DNA from 2 places in the Nguyenibacter vanlangensis genome. Region 1 is predicted to be linked to the other one. Evidence: riboswitches for the same ligand, from Rfam matches in the RefSeq annotation. Region 1 holds a riboswitch; the other holds the start of a gene.
What was found. A riboswitch is a leader RNA that binds a small molecule or an ion and turns the genes downstream of it on or off. The one in region 1 is predicted to bind cobalamin.

Region 1 (8,758 bases):
GCAGGCCTGCGACCAGCGCCGCCGCGTTCTCATATCCCTCCGGATGCGGCACGAACCGCCCGCCAGGCTCGGCCGCATCGCCGCGCAGCGCGACGATATGCCGCACCCCCGCCTGCCAATAGTCCCGCGCCACCGCGTCCACCTCGGCGCGCGACGCCCCGACGCAGGTCAGGTGGCCCGCCACCGGCACGGCATGGTCGCGCACCATCTCGCGCAGCACCGCCAGCGTCCGGTCGCGCGTCGACCCGCCCGCGCCATAGGTCACGGACACGAAGCGCGGCCCCAGCGGCGCCAGGCCGGCCACCGCCTGGCGCAGCCCGTCCGCCATCTTCTCGGTCTTGGGCGGAAAGAATTCGAACGACACCCCGATCTCCGCGTCCGGCGCCTCGGCCGGGGCAAGCCACGGAAACGGGCCGGCGGCGTGTCCAGGCTGGGATAGGCCGGGAAGGGAAAGGCCGGGAAGGGAAAGAAAAGACATGCGGGCCGGCTCCTCGGCAATCATCATCGGGAAATAAAGGATCAGGAAACGAAAGAAGCAGGCGGCGAGCGCTCAGCGGCCGTCGGCCGCGCGGCGGCCCAGCCACAGCTTGACGGTCAGCTCGCCATCCAGGCGCACCGGCTCTTCGGCGCGCAACCCGGCGGCGGCGAACCATTCGGCCATGTGCGCGTCGGAAAATCCCAGTCGCACATGCGCATCGCGCTCGCGCAAATCCTCGCGCTCATGCGGGGCGAAATCCACGACCAGCAGCCGCCCGCCCGGCGCCAGCAGCCGCGCCGCCTCGGCGATCGCGGCGGCCGGGTGCTGCGCGTAATGCAGCACCTGGTGCATCACCGCCACGTCCGCGGCACCGGCCGCCAGCGGCAGCGCATACATGTCGCCCTGCCGCAATTCCGCATTTTCCAACGCCGCCTGGGCCAACGCCGCCTGGGTCAGCCCCACCTGGGCCAGTTTGGTCCGCGCCAGGCGCAGCATCGCCGGGCTGCGGTCGAACCCGACCGCGCTGTCCGCCCGGGGGGCCAGCAATTCCAGCATCCGCCCCGTCCCGGTGCCGATATCCACCAGCCGCCCGATCGGCTCCGGCGCCAGAACGCGCAGGATCGCGGCCTCGACATCGCCCTCCGCGACATGCAGCGAGCGGATCGCGTCCCAGTTCGCCGCATGGGTCTCGAAATAATCCTCCGCCGCCATCGCCCGCACCGTACGCACCGCCTTCAGCCGGGCGATGTCCGCCGCGCGCTCGGCGTCGTCATGCCGGTCCCACCGGTCCATGGCGGCCAGCAGCGGCCCGAAATCCTCCTCCGTCCCCAGCGTCAGGAACACCCAGCTCCCTTCCTTGCGACGCTCCGCCAGCCCGGCCGCCACCAGGATCTTCACATGGCGCGACACGCGCGGCTGGCTCTGCCCCAGCACCTGCGCGATCTCGCCGACGGACAGTTCCATCGTGCGCAGCAACGCCAGGATCCGCAGCCGCGTCGGATCGGCCAGGGCCTGGAAAATGACAAGCGATCGGCTCATGAACGTCACATATAACGATATCCTTATATGTGCAATTCCTATTGACTCATTTTTTCCATTCCTGTCCTAATCCGACCGCCATGGTTCCGCACCCAGTCTTCCGGCGTCGCGGCGAAGAGGGAAGCCGGTGCGAATCCGGCGCTGCCCCCGCAACTGTAGGCGGCGAGCACCGGTCCATCCGCGCCACTGGGAATCTCTACCGAGAGAGACCCCGGGAAGGCAGGACCGGCTGCTGTGACCCGCAAGCCAGGAGACCTGCCATGGCCGAAGAAATCCTCCGGCGGGGTGTCCGGACGGGTCGCGCCCCACCGCGCCGGCGACCTGCCGGCGCGGCCGGCCTCGCGCGCCTGTCCGCCGGCCCGCCCCAACTGTCGAGGCTGTCATGACCGTCACCGTCGCCACACTGGGCTTTCCCCGCATCGGCCCCAGGCGAGAACTGAAACAGGCGCTGGAAGAACACTGGGCCGGAAACGGCGACGAGGCCGCACTCCAGGCCGCGGCCGCACGCCTGCGCGCGGACAACTGGATCTGGCAGCGCGATCGCGGCGCCGACATCATCCCGTCCAATGATTTCTCGCTGTACGACCATGTGCTGGACATGTCGGTCATGGTCGGGGCCATCCCGTCCCGCTATGGCTGGTCCGGCGGCCCGGTCGACAGCGCGACCTATTTCGCCATGGCCCGCGGCACCCGGGGCGACGCGGCGGCAGGCTGCGCGCACGGCCACGCCGATGCCGCCAGCGCCGATGCCTCCGGTACCGATACCGCCGGGGGCCTGCCCGCCGCGGAAATGACCAAATGGTTCGACACCAACTATCACTACCTGGTGCCGGAATTCTCCGCCGATCAGGTCTTCCGCCTGTCCTCGGCCAAGCCGGTGGATGAGTATCTCCAGGCCCGCGCGCTCGGCATCGAAACCCGCCCCGTCCTGCTGGGGCCGATCAGCTACCTGCTGCTGGGCAAGGCCCGCGGCGGCGCCTTCGACCCGCTGTCGCTGCTGCCGCGCCTGCTGCCGGTCTATGTCGCCATCCTGCGCGCCCTGGCCGATGCCGGCGCCGGCTGGGTGCAGATCGACGAACCCTGCCTGGTCACCGACCTGACCGACGCGGCCCGCGCCGCCTATGGCCGCGCCTATGCGCAGCTCGCGGCCGGCGCCGGGGTGCGCCTGATGCTGGCGACCTATTTCGGCGCGCTGGGCGACAATCTCGACACCGCGCTCGCCCTGCCGGTCGACGGGCTGCATATCGACCTGGTGCGCGCACCGGACCAGCTCGGCCCCGTCCTGGCGGCGGCGCGCCCCGACCTGGTCCTGTCCCTGGGCGTCATCGACGGCCGCAATGTCTGGCGCGCCGACCTCCAGGCGCTGCTGGACCGCATCGCCCCGGCCGTGCGCACCGGGCGGACCATCCAGCTCGCCCCCTCCTGCTCCCTGCTGCACACCCCGCTGGACCTCGACCGCGAAACCGCGCTGGACGGCGAAATCCGCTCCTGGCTGGCCTTCGCGGTGCAGAAGATCACCGAACTCGCCACCCTGGCCCGGGCGCTGAATGACGGACCGGCCGCGGTGCGGGCCGAACTGGACGCGGCATCGGCGGCCGCCGCGTCGCGCGGCACCTCGCCGCGCATCCACGACCCGTCGGTCCAGCAGCGGATGGCGGCGATCGACCCCGCCCAGGCCCGCCGCGCCTCGCCCTTCGCCGTCCGCCAGGCGGCGCAGCGCGCCCGGCTCGGCCTGCCCGCCTTTCCCACCACCACCATCGGCTCCTTCCCCCAGACCGGCGACGTGCGCCAGGCCCGCGCCGCCCATGCCCGCGGCACCCTGTCGGACGCGGCCTATGATTCGTTCCTGCGCGCCGAAATCGTCCGCGCCGTGCAATGGCAGGAAGAAGCCGGGCTCGACGTGCTGGTCCACGGCGAATTCGAACGCAACGACATGGTGCAATATTTCGGCGAACGCCTGTCGGGCTTCGCCTTCACCCGCCATGCCTGGGTCCAGTCCTACGGCTCGCGCTATGTCCGCCCGCCGATCATCTACGGCGACGTCCGGCGCCCCGAACCGATGACGGTCGCCTGGTGGCGCTATGCCCAGTCCCTGACCGACCGGCCGATGAAGGGCATGCTGACCGGCCCGGTCACCATCCTCAACTGGTCCTTCGTCCGCGACGACCAGCCGCGTGAACGGACCTGCCGCCAGATCGCCCTCGCCATCCGCGACGAGGTCACGGACCTCGAAGCGGCCGGCGCCGCCATCATCCAGATCGACGAGGCCGCACTGCGCGAGGGCCTGCCCCTGCGCCGCGCCGACTGGCAGGCTTACCTGGACTGGGCGGTGGCCTGCTTCGGCATCGCCGCCTCGGGCGTGGCCGACGCGACCCAGATCCACACCCACATGTGCTACTCGGAATTCAACGACATCATCGACGCCATCGCCGCGATGGACGCCGACGTCATCTCGATCGAGACCGCACGCTCCAGGATGGACCTGCTTGACGCTTTCACCGGGCGCCGCTACCCGGCGGAAATCGGTCCGGGCGTCTACGACATCCACTCGCCCCGCGCCCCCGCCGCCGGCGAGATGCTCGACCTGCTGCGCGCCGCCGCCGGCCGGATCGACCCCGACCGGCTCTGGGTCAACCCCGATTGCGGGCTCAAGACCCGCAAATGGCCCGAGGTCCGCACCGCCATAGCCGCCATGGTGGACGCGGCGCGCCGGATGCGCGCCGCCTGAAGCACCCCGCGCCTTGCGCCGGGGCGCGAGACCGGGTTGGCTGGATGAAACAGTCGCGACTCGCATCCAGCCGCCGGAGAACCCCCAACGTGTCATCCCACCTCAATCGCGCGCTCGGCCCCTGGCAATTGATGTTCACCGGGCTCAGCGCCATGATCGGGTCGGGATGGCTGTTCGGGGCGGAACGCGCGGCCTCGACCGCCGGTCCGGCGGCCACCCTGGCCTGGCTGCTGGGGGCCTTCATCGCGCTGGTCATCGCCGCCGTCGCCACCGAACTGGGCGGCATGTTCCCGGTGGCGGGCGGCATGGTGCGCTATGCCAACCTCACCCACGGCCCCCTGGTCGGCTTCATGGCGGCCGGCGCCAACTGGCTGTCGATCGTCAGCGTCGTCCCGGTCGAAGCCGAGGCCTCGGTACAATACATGAGTTCCTGGTCCTTCCCCTGGGCCCATCACCTCTACCAGGCCGGCACCCTGACACCCCCCGGCCTGATCGTGGCCGCCCTGCTGGTGGTGGTCTATTTCCAGCTCAATTTCTGGGGCGTGCGCTTCTTCGCCCGCTTCAACGCCATGATCACGGTGTTCAAGCTGGTGGTGCCGGCCGGCGCCGCCCTGGCCCTGTTCGCCAGCGCCTTCCACCCCGGCAACCTGGTGGGCGCCGACCCCTCGGGCACGCCCCCGGGCGCGTCCTTGGGCGGCTTCATGCCCTACGGCCTGTCGGGCATCCTGACGGCGGTGTCCACCTCGGGCATCGTCTTCGCCTTCAACGGGTTCCAAAGCCCGCTCAACCTGGCCGGCGAGGCCCGCAACCCCGGGCGCAGCATCCCGATCGCCGTGCTGGGCGCGGTCGGGCTGGCGACCGTGATCTACCTGCTGCTGCAATGCGCCTTCCTGGGCGCGGTGCGGCCCGGGGCAGGGGGCTGGGCGGCGCTGTCCTTCTCGTCGCCCTTCGCCCAACTGGCCATCGCCTTCAACCTCAACTGGCTGGCGATGCTGCTCTATTTCGACGCCTTCCTCGCCCCCAGCGGCGCCGGCGCCACCCACCTGGCCAGCAGCACCCGCATGACCCTGGGGATGCAGCGCAACGGCACCATGCCCGCCCTGCTGGGCCGGATCGATCCCTCTTCAGGCGTGCCGCGCCCGGCGCTGTGGTTCAATCTCGCCGTGGCGTTCGTGTTCCTGTTCTTCTTTCGCGGCTGGGGCATCCTGGCGTCGGTGATCTCGGTCTGCACCATCATCTCCTACATGATGCTGCCGATCGCCGCCCTGGCGCTGCGGCGCACCCTGCCCGAACGGCCGCGCCCGGTCCGCGTGCCGGCCATGCGCGTGGTGGGCGCGCTGGCCTTCATGTTCTCCTCGCTGCTGCTCTACTGGGCCCGCTGGCCGCTCAGCGGCGACATCATCCTGCTGATGGTGATGCTGCTGCCGGTCTATGCCTGGTTCCGCCGCGACGATGGCTGGGCACGCCACCGCGCCGCCATCCGCCATGCCGCGTGGTTCATGGCCTACCTGCCGTCCATCGCCGCCCTGTCCTATGCCGGCAGCCGGCAGTTCGGCGGGCGGGGCTGGATTCCCTACGGCTGGGACCTGGCGGCGGTGGCGGCGATCTCGCTGCTGTTCTGCGCCTGGGGCGTGCGCAGCGCCCGCGCCGTGCCCGACCTGTCCGTGATGGAGGACGATTCCCCGCCCGCCCCGGCCACCGCCGCCGACGCGCCCGCCGCACCGGAATTCAGAAATATCGCTCATAGACGGTTATGACATCGCCGGGCTGCAGCAGGGAATTGCGCTTCACCCGTCCTTCGGCGGCCTGGCCGTCCGGGCCGGAGCGGACCGCGCCGGCATAATCGGTGATCGCGCGATAGGTATAGCCACCCGCCAACGCCACCGCGCTCAACGTCGTCATGCCCGGCATATAGGGGTATTGCCCCGGATGGGCGACTTCGCCCAGGACGAAGATCGGCCGGTACTGCGTGACCTCGACGGACACGCTGGGATGGTTCAGAACGCCCTCCGCCACCAGGCGGGAGGTGATGGCACTCTCAAGCTCATGCGTCGTCAGGCCGGACGCCTGGATCGACCCGATCAGCGGAAAGGCGATCCGCCCGTTGTCGCCGACGGTAAAACTGTTGGTCAGTTGCAGATCGTTATAGGTCAGCACCCGCAATTGATCGCCCGCCCCCAGCCGGTAGGCCACATTGGCCGGCGGCGGCATCGGCGGCAGGCTGCTCCCGGGGGCGCAGCCGGCCAGCGCCGCCAGCGCCGCCAGGCAGACAATGCGAACAGGCGCAGGCATGCGGCGCGGAAAATAAGCAGTCATCAAGGTCCTCCGGTCTTGCGGTGGGCGTCATTCGGCGAAACTGAACCCGAGTGAGACATAATTGCTGGCGAAGGTCGACTTCCGCGTCGGGAAGAGCGGGTCGGGGGGCAGGCCGCCATGGGAAAAATCGTTCACATGGCTATAGGACAGCGATGCGGTGACATAGCGGTTGATCACCCAGTTCGCCGACACGCCGAATTTGAACAGGGTCTGCGTGCGCGACGCGGTGCCGGCGACCGTGCGCCCGGTCTGGCTCATCCCGCCTTCCGCATAGCCGCGCAGGACGACCGTGCGGCGCAGTTCGTGGTCCCATTGCACGCGCCCGTCGGTCACGGTCTGGTTCCGCGCAAAGGGCGAGGCCGGGTCCAGGATGCGCCGATAGAAATAGATGCTGATCGTATCCCGCCGCCGCGGCGTCCAGATCGTGTCGATCTCGAAGGTCGGGGTGGTGACCGCGGGCGCCGGGCCGTGGGTGAAATGGCGCGTCTCGCCCCCCGCCAGCAGGCGATAGCGGATGACCGAATCCGCATTCAGGTCCAGCCCCAGGAATCCCGCCCCGTCGGCATAGTCGTTCCCCTCGCCCCCGTTGGTGAATTGCGCGGTCGAGCCGCGAAGGATCATCACCGCCGCATTGCCGGTCGACAGTTCGAAGCGCGACGTCAGCGAACCCGTCTCCAGGCGGTGGCTGAGGCTGGCATAACTGGTATCGATCCCCCCGCCCAAGGCGCTGCCGAACGTGTAATCCTCATAGATCGCCGCCGGAATCAGGCTGAAACGGCCGAACAGCTTCGTATAGGTCAGCCGGACGTCGTTGGCGTCATAGGGCACCGGACGCGACACGCCGAAATTGCCCAGATCCATCGACGACAGATGCAGTTGATAATGGGTATAGCCAAGCGCCAGCGTGTCGTTGCCCAGGGCCACCGACCCGCCGGTCCCCGCGCTCCAGTTCGTGTAATCGGCGAATGGAATCGACGGAAAGCGCCTGTCGCTGACGGATGCGAAAACCCCCAGCGCGTTGCGCGTCCAATTGGAATTCAGCTTCAGCCCGCCGTCGAATTCGAATTCCGGGCTCGCGGTATGCGGCGCCGCCAGCGTGTTGGTGTTGTACCCGCCCGCCACCGCGGCCGAAGGGCGCAGGATGAAGCTGCCGACCGGAATGCCGGCGGGCCGGTTGCTCAGCAATTGACGCATGACGACGGAATCCGCCTGGTCCGGAGACGAATAGCCCGGCAGGTCGGACGGAAAATATTGCGAAATCAACTGCGCATGAGCCGGCACACTCCAGGCCGCGACCGTAAGCGCCGCCAGAGTCGCCAGGTGATGCCGGATGCGCCCGGCATGTTCCGCCGCCATCAGGTCAGCGTGCCTCCCCGGGCCGCGTCCATTGCAAGGGGCTGGGGCACCGCGGCGCTGCCGTCCGGCAGGACCGACCTGTACAGCTCGGCATAGCGGCGCGCCACATCGTCCCAGTCATAACGGGACGATTCCGCGATCGCACGGGCCCTGGCGGCGGACACGTGCGCCTCGCCCTGCCGATGCAGGTCGCGCATGTCCCGCGCCAGCCCGTCCAGGTCCTGCGCCTGGCGCACGATCCCCACCTGCGTCTGCTCGACCAGGCGTCGAAAGGGCACGATATCGCTCAGCACGGGAATCAGCCCCGCCGACAGGGCCTCGACCGCCGCCAGGCCGAATCCTTCATGCTGCGAAAGGCAGCAATAATAACTGGCTTCTCCGAAAAGGCTCCGCAACATGTCGTCGGACGGCGCGATCACGAAGCGCGTGGCCTCAGCGACCCCCGACGCCCGCGCGGCCTCGGCCAGATCGGCCTCCGTCTGGTCGGCGGGGCGCCCCGCCACGATCAGGCGCCAATCCTCCCCTTGCGCGCGCAGCCGCGCGAGAAGAGGAAAAAGCAGGTCGATCTGCTTGTGCCGCGCGAAGCGGCCGAAACTGATCATCGTGCGCGTCGGCGCGGCGGACGACGCGGCGCGGAATTTCCGCTGGTCGATCCCGTTCTCGATGGTCAGCAGCCGCTTCCCCGCGATCGGGGCGAACATCTGCGCATCGCTCACGCTGCAGGCGACGATGCGCTTATAGGCATGCAGCGACGCACGGGTCAGGGTCTGGAACCAGAGCGCCTTGACCTGCCGCAGCGCCTTCGTATGAAAGAACCCGCCATGCGTCGACGCGACCAGCGT
Region 2 (8,758 bases), 2.0 Mb from region 1:
ATGAGCGTCGCGGCGACAATCCTGTGGCTGCGCCGCCGGCCGCTCGGCCGGCTGGGGGCCCATCCGCGCCATCCGGAGGGCCGGGTCGGCTGGGGCGGGGTGCTGCTGGCGCTGGCGCTGTGCCTGCTGCTGCCGGAACTGGCGGCGTCGGTCGCGATCCTGCTGGCGGCGATGGCGGTCGGGCGCCGTTTTCGCCTGGGGTGACGAGTGCCCTGGGATGAGGGATCAGGACGCGGGCGGCAGCAGCCGGCGCAGGCGGGCGGCGATCTCGCCCGCGTCGGCGTCGACCGGGAACAGCGAGACCAGCCGGTTGTCCCCGTCCATCAGATACAGCACCGAGCTGTGATCCATCAGGTAGCCGTCCGGCGCCCGGGCGTCCGGATGGCGGCGCGCCATGGCGCGGAATTCCGCCAGCATATGGTCGATATCCGCCGCATTGCCGGTCAGGCCCACGATCCGGGGCGAAAAGGCGGCGACGTAGCGGTGCAGCGCCGCCGGCGTGTCACGCTGCGGATCGACCGAGACGAACAGGGGCACGATGTCGTCCTGCCGGGGCCCCAGCCGGGCCAGGGCCGCGGTCACGGTGGACAGGGTCAGCGGACAGACATCGACACAGTGGGTATAGCCGAAATAGACCAGCGTGTAGCGGCCGTGGAACGAATCCTGCGACACGATGCGACCCTGGTCGTTCATCAGCACGTAATCGCCGCCGATCCGGGGCGGTGTGCCGGCGCCGATCGCGGCGCGGTACAGCGCGGCGGCGCCCAGCAGGCATATTCCGGCCAGCGCGACCGCCAGCCCGGCCCGCCTGTCCCGCGATCCGTTCCGCCTCTTGCTCTTCTGCCTGTCCTGCCGCCGTGTCATGGCCCGATTATAGGCGCCTGGCCGCCCGGAGCCCAATAGCGGGGCCGGCGGTCAGCGCAGAAAGACCTTCGGCACGCCCTCGCTGTTCAGGCAGGACATCACGATCACGCCGCTCCACAGCAGCAGCGACAGGCCGGCGGCGGCGCGCGCGCGCAGCATGCCGGCCGGGCCGCCGCCCAGCGCCGGCATATAGACCCGGCGGTGGCAGAAGGCGGCCAGCGCCAGCGCCAGCGCGATCAGCAGCAGCTTGGGCGTCAGATAGCCCCGGCTGCCGATATGCACCGGGTCGTAGAAAAACAGCGCCACGCCGCTGAGCATCGCCACGGCGAACAGCGTGTGCAGCCAGGGCACGATCAGCCGGGTGATCGCGGCCAGCGCGGCATGGCCGTTGCGGCGGAACAAAGCGGCGCCGAAGATCATGTCGATGCCGAAGAAGCCCGACATGCTGATGATGTGAACGATCCGGACCAGGTAGTGAACCGGCTGCATCCAGTAATGGTACATCCGGCTGTCGAGTGCGATCAGCACGGCATAGGGCAGGCGCATGAACGCGAAAGGATGGGACATCATGGGTTTCCGCAGCGGCGAACGCGTCACCGCATAGCACGTCAAGTTGACAGTGCGAACCAGTCGCATTAGCAGCGAAGCACGATTCTGCTGGATCCGCCCATGCGTGCCGCGCCTTTCTTCCGTCCGCGCCTCTCTTTCGCCCCGGCGCGCCGCGCCCGCGGCCCGATGGCCGCCATGCGCCTGATCCTGGCGGCGGGCGCGGCGGGCATGGTCCTGTCCCCGGCCGCCGCCCTGGCGCAGGACCCGGTGCATCTGGTCGTGAAGAACCATCATTTCAGCCCGGACCATGTGACCGTCCCGGCCGGCCAGCGCTTCCTGATGACGCTGACCAACCAGGACGACACGGTGGACGAATTCGAGAGCTATGACATGAAGTTCGAGAAGATCGTCGTGCAGGGCGGCACGATCACCGTCCATGCCGGGCCGCTGCATCCCGGCACCTATAAATTCTTCGACGATTATCACCCCGACCTGGCCACGGGCACGGTGACCGCGGACGGCGCGGCGCAGGAAGGAACGCACTGAGATGCTGGGCAGTCTGCTGATCGTCTTTCGCGAGGTGATGGAAGCCGGGCTGATCGTCGGCATCGTGCTGGCCGCCACGCGTGGCATTGCCGGGCGCGGCCTGTGGGTCGCCGGCGGGATCGGGGCCGGGGTGCTGGGGGCGGCGATCGTCGCGCTGTTCGCCGGGGCGCTGTCGCAGGCGCTGTCGGGCAACGGGCAGGACGTGTTTTCGGCGGCGATCCTGTGCCTGGCGGTCGTCATGCTGGGCTGGCACACGGTGTGGATGGCCCGGCATGGCCGCGAACTGGCGCGGGACATGCGGGACATGGGCGACGCGGTGGCCAGCGGGGCACGTTCGCTGCCCGCTCTGGCCGTGGTGGTGGCCGTCGCCGTGCTGCGCGAGGGGGTCGAGGTCGTGCTGTTCCTGTACGGGATCGCGGTTTCGACCGGGTCGGGCCCGGCAGCCATGCTGGGCGGCGGCCTGCTGGGGGTGGCGGCCGGCGGTGCGCTGTCCTGGGCGCTGTATCGCGGCCTGGTGGTGATCCCGATGCGGCATCTGTTTACCGTCACCGGGCTGCTGGTCGCGGTGCTGGCGGCGGGTATGGCCAGCCAGGCGGCGGCCCTGCTGGCCAATGACGACCTGATCCCGGCCCTGGGCTATGAGATCTGGGACTCGTCCTGGCTGCTGTCCGATGGCAGCATGGCGGGACGGGCGGCCAAGGCGCTGACCGGCTATTCCGACCGTCCCACCGGCGTGCAACTGGTGGCCTGGGCGGTGACGCTGCTGGTGCTGCTGGTGGCCGGCTACCGGGTCGGCCGCCGCCCCGTCCGTGCCGATGCTTAACCTGATCAGGAAGAAAAAAACGATGATGGTCCGGAATCTTGCCGCCTTCCTGCTCGCCGTGCCGCTGGGGGGCGTGCTGAGGGCCGCGCCCGCGCTGGCGCGGGAATATCCGATCGGCGGCCCGGTCTATGCCCATGACATGGAGATCGCCGCCAATTACCTGGTGGGGGTCGAGGTCGCGCCGATGATGGCGGGCATGCCGACCGGCCCCGGGTCCATCCATCTGGAAACCGACATCCATGCCACCGCCGACAATGTCTGGGGCTTTCCGGACGGGGCCTGGGTGCCGTACCTGACGATCACCTACAGGCTGACCCGCGCCGGCAGCCCCTGGACGGCAACGGGCACGCTGCACGCCATGACCGCCAAGGACGGCCCGCATTACGCGGACAATGTCCGCATGGACGGGCCGGGGACCTATACGGTGGAATTCCGCTATGGCGCGCCCGAGGCGAACGGTTTCATGCACCATGTGGACAAGGAGACGGGCACGCCGGGCTTCTGGGCCCCGTTCGGCGAATCCTTCACCTTCGCCTATCCGCAGAAATAAATTCGGGCAGGACACCAGGGGGTGTCGGACGATGGCCCTGTGATGAACGATTCCGGCCGAGGCGCCGATATGCCCCCCGGTTTTTCGGATGATTTTCGCGACGCGCTGGATCGGCTGTTCGTCTGGCGGCGCGACGTGCGGCATTTCCGGACCGATCCGGTGGACCCGGCGGTGCTGGACCGGCTGCTGGCGACCGCCTGCCTGGCGCCCTCGGTCGGGCTGAGCGAGCCGTGGCGCTTCGTGCGGGTCGAGGCGCCGGCGCGCCGGGCGGCGGTCCGGGCGGATTTCGCCCGCTGCAACGCGGACGCGCTGGCCGCCCGGACGGGGGCGGAGGCCGCGCGCTATGCGGCGCTGAAGCTCGCGGGCCTGGATCGCGCGCCCCATCATGTCGCGGTATTCTGCGACGCTGATCCTGCCCAGGGGCGCGGGCTGGGGCGCCGGACCATGCCCCAGACCACGACCTGGTCGGCGGTGATGGCCATCCATACATTCTGGCTGGCCGCCACCGCCGCGGGGCTGGGGGTGGGCTGGGTGTCGATCCTGGACCCCGCCCGCGTCGCCGCCATCCTGGAGGCCGAGCCGGGCTGGAATTTCCTGGCCTATCTGTGCGTCGGCCATCCTGAAACGCCGGCGGATTCCCCCGAGCTGGAACGCCAGGGGTGGGAGCGGCGCAACCCCGCCCGCCGGGCCTGGATCATGCGCTGAGGCGCCGGCCGCCATGTTCGGTCCCCGGCCCGTATTCCGCCGGGACGACGGAAAACAGCCGCGCGGCGCCCTGCGGCGGCGGCGGGTCCAGCAGGCGGGGCGTGCGTCCCGCGGCCAGTCCGTCGAGCAGGCGCAGCGGCCCGCCATGCGTCATGACGCCGGCCGGCCGGCCCGCCTGCAGCATGTCCGTCCAGAACGCGCCGACGCGCCGGCGCAGCGCATGGCCGCTCTCGCCGCCGGGCGGGGCGAAACCTTCGGGGTCGGCGGCCCAGGCATCCAGCGCGGCCCGGTCGATCCGCGCCCAGGCCAAGCCCTCCCACGCGCCGAAATCCAGTTCCGCCAGGCGGGGATCGACATGCAGCGCCAGCCCGGCCCGTTCGGCGACGCGCCGGGCCGGCAGGTGGCAGCGCGCGGCCGGCGCGGTGTACAGCACGCGCAGGCCCGCCCCGCGCGCCAGCACCGCCAGCCCGTCGGCGCGGGCCTCCCATCCCGGGCGGGGCGGCAGGTCCAGCCGCCCGTAGCAGGTACCGGGCGCGACCTGCACCGGCGGGTGACGCACCAGCAGGAAGGGCAGCGCCGGGTGCATGCCGGCTGCCGGGTCGTCGGGGGGATGTGGGGTCATCGGCGCTTTCTTCACCTCGCGTCTGCGCAGGACGCCGTCGGCCGCGATCGTGCCAGCCGGCCCGGTGGCCGTCAAAGCGGATTTCGGCGGCCATCCGGCCTGGGCGGCGGCGGCGCGCCATTTTCCTGACAGGCGGATTTCTTGACAGGCGGGGCGCAGCTTCTATGAAGGGCGCGATGGTTCCGTCGCGCGCGGATGAAAAGGCGTGCGAGGATTAAAAGGGAACGCAGTGCGGGCCGGCCGGTCCAATCCTGCGGCTGCCCCCGCAACTGTAAGCGGCATGTTCACGCATCGCCGGGCGTTCGGGCCCGGGGCCACTGGGGTTCTCGTCTCCGGGAAGGCCATGCGGAACGTCTTGCCGCAAGCCAGGAGACCTGCCGTCAGCACTGATTGCGACCGGGAACCGTCGGGCGGGGTGATCCGACGGGCGAGCTGGGGATCCGTTCCGGGGGAAGGGCGGGCCCGTCTCGTCTCGTGGCAATCGCGCATGGTCACGAGAACGAAACTTGATGCACGATTTTCGACAGGTCCTGTCCCGCTCGACCTTCTTTGCCTCGGCCCTGTCCGCCGGGATGTTCGCCGGCTGGAACGGCGCGCTGGCGCAGGCGCCCGATGCGGCGGAAGAGAAGGCCGCGGCGCGGCCCGGCGCGCCGGTTGCGGCCCCGACTTCGGCCCCGATTTCGGCATCGGCCCCGGCATCGGCTCCGGCCCATGTCGCCATGGGCGCGCAGCATGTCCGGGTGGCGCTGGGCGGGGACCAGTTGCCGGAATCCGTCACCGTCAGCGCCGCCCGCCGCCCCGTTCGCATCGATGAGATCGGCACCAGCGTCAGCGTCATTACCGAAGCGGACATCGCGCTGCGCCAGCGTCGCACCCTGCCCGACCTGCTGCTGCAGGAGCCGGGGCTGAACCTGGTCCAGACCGGCGGGCCGGGGGGCACGACCTCGATCTTCATGCGCGGCACCAATGCCAACGAAGTGAAGGTGCGGCTGGACGGCATGGACATCAACGATCCCAGCAATCCGAACGGCGCGTTCGATGCCGCGCAGTTCCTGACCGACGGGATCGGCCGGGTGGAGATCCTGCGTGGTCCGCAAAGCGGCCTGTACGGCGCGGATGCGATGGGCGGGGTCATCGACATCACCTCGATCGCGGGCGAGGGGCCGATGAAGGCCACGCTGCGCGTCGAGGGCGGCAGTTTCGGCACCACCGGCGAGGCGCTGGGACTGCGCGGCAGTCGGCAGCGGTTCCATTATTCGGTCTATCTGACCCACAGCCACGTCTCCAGCGTGCCGGTGACGCCGCCGCGGCTGATTCCGCCGGGGCTGAACGTGCCGGGCAACGGCAACGACAATCGCTCGGCCAATATCCGCCTGGGCTATGACGTGACCGACAATTTCGACCTGGGGCTGACGGCGCACCTGACGCAGGCGACGTACCGCTATGTCGACAGCGACTACAACACCTATCCCCCCGAGCCGACCCAGGGCCGCAGCACCCAGAACCTGAACGAGGCCGTGGTGCGCGGCACGGCGCATCTGCGCTCGTTCGGCGGGCGGTTCGATCAGATTCTCGGCGTGGGCTACACGGCCTATCGCAGCCGCGATCTGACGGTGGACGAACCGGTGGGGCCGGACGACGGCAATCCCAGCTTCTATCGCGGCGAACGGGTGAAGATCGACTGGCACGGCACCGCCGACCTGGGCCGCGCGGGCAGTCTGCTGGTGGGGGCCGAACATATCCACGAGGCCATCCTGAACAGCCCGATCTCGGCGCATACCGATACCAATGCCGGGTACGGCCAGTATCAGGGCCAGTGGCGCAAGATCCTGTACGGCGCGGCGAACATCCGATACGATTCCAATTCGCGCTACGGCAATTACGTGACGTGGCGCGCGGCGCCCGCCATCCATGTGCCCGGCACCGGCACGGTCATCAAGGCCAGCGCCGGGTCGGGCTATCACGGTCCGTCGCTGAGCCAGTTGTTCGTCAGCTATCCGGCCTATTTCTTTTTGGCCAATCCGAACCTGAAGGCCGAGCGCCTGCTGGGCTATGATGCCGGCATCGAACAGCGCCTGCTGCGCGGGCGGCTGACGATGGGCGCGACCTGGTATCAGAGCAAGGTCGACAACCTGATCACCACCGGGCTGTCCGGCTATGACTATACCTATGTCAATGTCGCGCGGGCCCGTCTGCATGGGGTGGAATCCTTCATCGGCTGGAAGGCGCTGGACACGCTGGACCTGATGCTGAACTATACCTGGACGGTCGCGAAAAATGCCGATACGGGCCAGGAATTGCAGCGCCGGCCGGAACACAAGATCAGCTTCAGCCCCGTCTGGCGCGCCACGCGCGACCTGACGGTCTCGGGCAGCCTGGTGTTCCTGAGCCATTGGCGCGACGTCGATCGCTACGGCATGCAAAGCGATGTCCGCGCCCCCGGCTACGTCACTATCGACATCGCCGCGCGCTATCGCGTCAACCGCCACCTGTCGGTGTTCGCGCGGGCCGACAATCTGCTGAACCGGCAATATGAAAATCCGATCGGCTATCTCCAGCCCGGCCGGGCCGGCTATGGCGGCGTGACGCTGGCCTACTGACATGCGCCTGCCCGCCCGCGCCCTGCTTGCCTCTGTAATGGCCGCCCTGCTGCTGGCGATTCCGGCCATGGCGCGCGCGGGGGCGGCGGCGCGGCACCGGATCGTCTCGCTGAACCTGTGCACCGACCAGATGCTGCTGCTGCTGGTCCCGCCGCAGGACATCGCCGGCCTGTCGCCGCTGGCGCGCGATTGCGCCTATTCGATGTTGTGCGATGCGGCGCGGGCGGTGCCGACGATCCGCCCGACGGCCGAGGCCGTGGTGGCGGCCCGGCCCGACCTGGTGGTCGGCGGAAACTATACGGCGATGACCGCCCTGCTGGCGGCGCGCCAGGCCGGCTTGACGGTGGTGCAGTTCGCGCCGGCCGAGCGGCTGGCGGACATACCGGGCCAGTTCCGCGCGCTGGCCGAGGCGGCCGGCGTGCCCGAACGGGGCGCCGCCCTGGCCGGCGCGTTCGAACGGCGCCTGGCCGCCCGGCCGATCGCCCGGCCGGCCGCGCCCGGGGGCGGCGACCCGGTCGCCGCGCTCTATGCCGCCAACGGCTTCGTGACGGGTACGGGGACATTGGCCGACGATATGCTGGCCCATGCGGGGTTCCGCAACTTCGCCGCCACCATGGGGCATCGTCATGCGGCCTATCTGCCGATCGAGGATCTGATTGCCCGGCCGCCCGACCTGCTGGTGCTGATCCGTTCGGAGACCGGCACCTCGCTGGCGCAGGACCTGTTGGACCATCCGGCGCTGCGCGCGGCCTTTCCCGGCGCGCATCGCCTGTCGCTGCCCGGCCGGCTGTGGCTGTGCGGGCTGCCGCAGACGCTGGATACGCTGGACCGGCTGGCGCAGGCCCGCCAGGCCCTGGAGCATTTCGCCCTGGAGCATGTCGCCGGGGAACGTCCCGCCCCGGAATATTCCGATCCGGCGCAGGAGGCCGGCCGATGATCGATCGCCGCGACCTGCCCTTGCTGGGCGCCTTGGCCGGCGCCGTCCTGGCGTTGCTGCTGCTGTCGCTGGCCTGGGGGGATAGCCGCATCGCCTTCCTGCCGGCGCTGCGCGACCTGCTGGCGGGGCGGCACAGCGCCGGCGCGGTGATCCTGGGCGAGCTGCGCCTGCCGCGGGCCCTGCTGGCGGCGTCGGTCGGCGCCACGCTGGGCCTGTCCGGCGCGGTGCTGCAGGGCTATCTGCGCAATCCGCTGGCCGATCCGGGCATATTGGGGGTATCGGGCGGCGCGGCCCTGGGGTCGGTCCTGGTCTTCTATACCGGGCTGACGGCGGTGTCGGTGCTGATGCTGCCGCTGGGCGGGCTGGCCGGGGCGCTGCTGGCGGTGCTGCTGCTGATGGGCCTGGTGGGGCAGGGCGGGGCGCTGGTCCTGCTGCTGGCCGGGGCCGCGCTGAGCAGCTTCGCCGCCGCGCTGACGGCGCTGGCGCTGAACCTGATGCCCAGCCCCTATGCGTCGTTCGAGATCATGCGCTGGGTCATGGGGTCGCTGACCGACCGGACCTT

Region 2: it holds a riboswitch for cobalamin, as region 1 does, so the genes downstream of both, AAC691_RS18955 (TonB-dependent receptor plug domain-containing protein) here and metE (5-methyltetrahydropteroyltriglutamate--homocysteine S-methyltransferase) in region 1, are expected to answer to the same signal.

The regions. Positions count from the first base shown of each region.
Region 1 is NZ_CP152276.1:1,274,230-1,282,987, reverse strand. It holds gene metF (methylenetetrahydrofolate reductase [NAD(P)H]) at 1-478, opposite strand, end outside; gene AAC691_RS05810 (metalloregulator ArsR/SmtB family transcription factor) at 551-1,516, opposite strand; cobalamin riboswitch at 1,581-1,794, shown strand; gene metE (5-methyltetrahydropteroyltriglutamate--homocysteine S-methyltransferase) at 1,899-4,244, shown strand; gene AAC691_RS05800 (APC family permease) at 4,334-6,001, shown strand; gene AAC691_RS05795 (polysaccharide biosynthesis/export family protein) at 5,973-6,560, opposite strand; gene AAC691_RS05790 (outer membrane beta-barrel protein) at 6,588-7,916, opposite strand; gene AAC691_RS05785 (glycosyltransferase family 4 protein) at 7,916-8,758, opposite strand, start outside.
Region 2 is NZ_CP152276.1:4,052,500-4,061,257, forward strand. It holds gene AAC691_RS18915 (PepSY domain-containing protein) at 1-204, shown strand, start outside; gene AAC691_RS18920 (SCO family protein) at 226-864, opposite strand; gene AAC691_RS18925 (hypothetical protein) at 916-1,434, opposite strand; gene AAC691_RS18930 (cupredoxin domain-containing protein) at 1,609-1,959, shown strand; gene AAC691_RS18935 (FTR1 family protein) at 1,961-2,782, shown strand; gene AAC691_RS18940 (iron transporter) at 2,805-3,332, shown strand; gene bluB (5,6-dimethylbenzimidazole synthase) at 3,375-4,037, shown strand; gene AAC691_RS18950 (histidine phosphatase family protein) at 4,027-4,659, opposite strand; cobalamin riboswitch at 4,820-5,056, shown strand; gene AAC691_RS18955 (TonB-dependent receptor plug domain-containing protein) at 5,232-7,259, shown strand; gene AAC691_RS18960 (ABC transporter substrate-binding protein) at 7,261-8,196, shown strand; gene AAC691_RS18965 (iron ABC transporter permease) at 8,193-8,758, shown strand, end outside.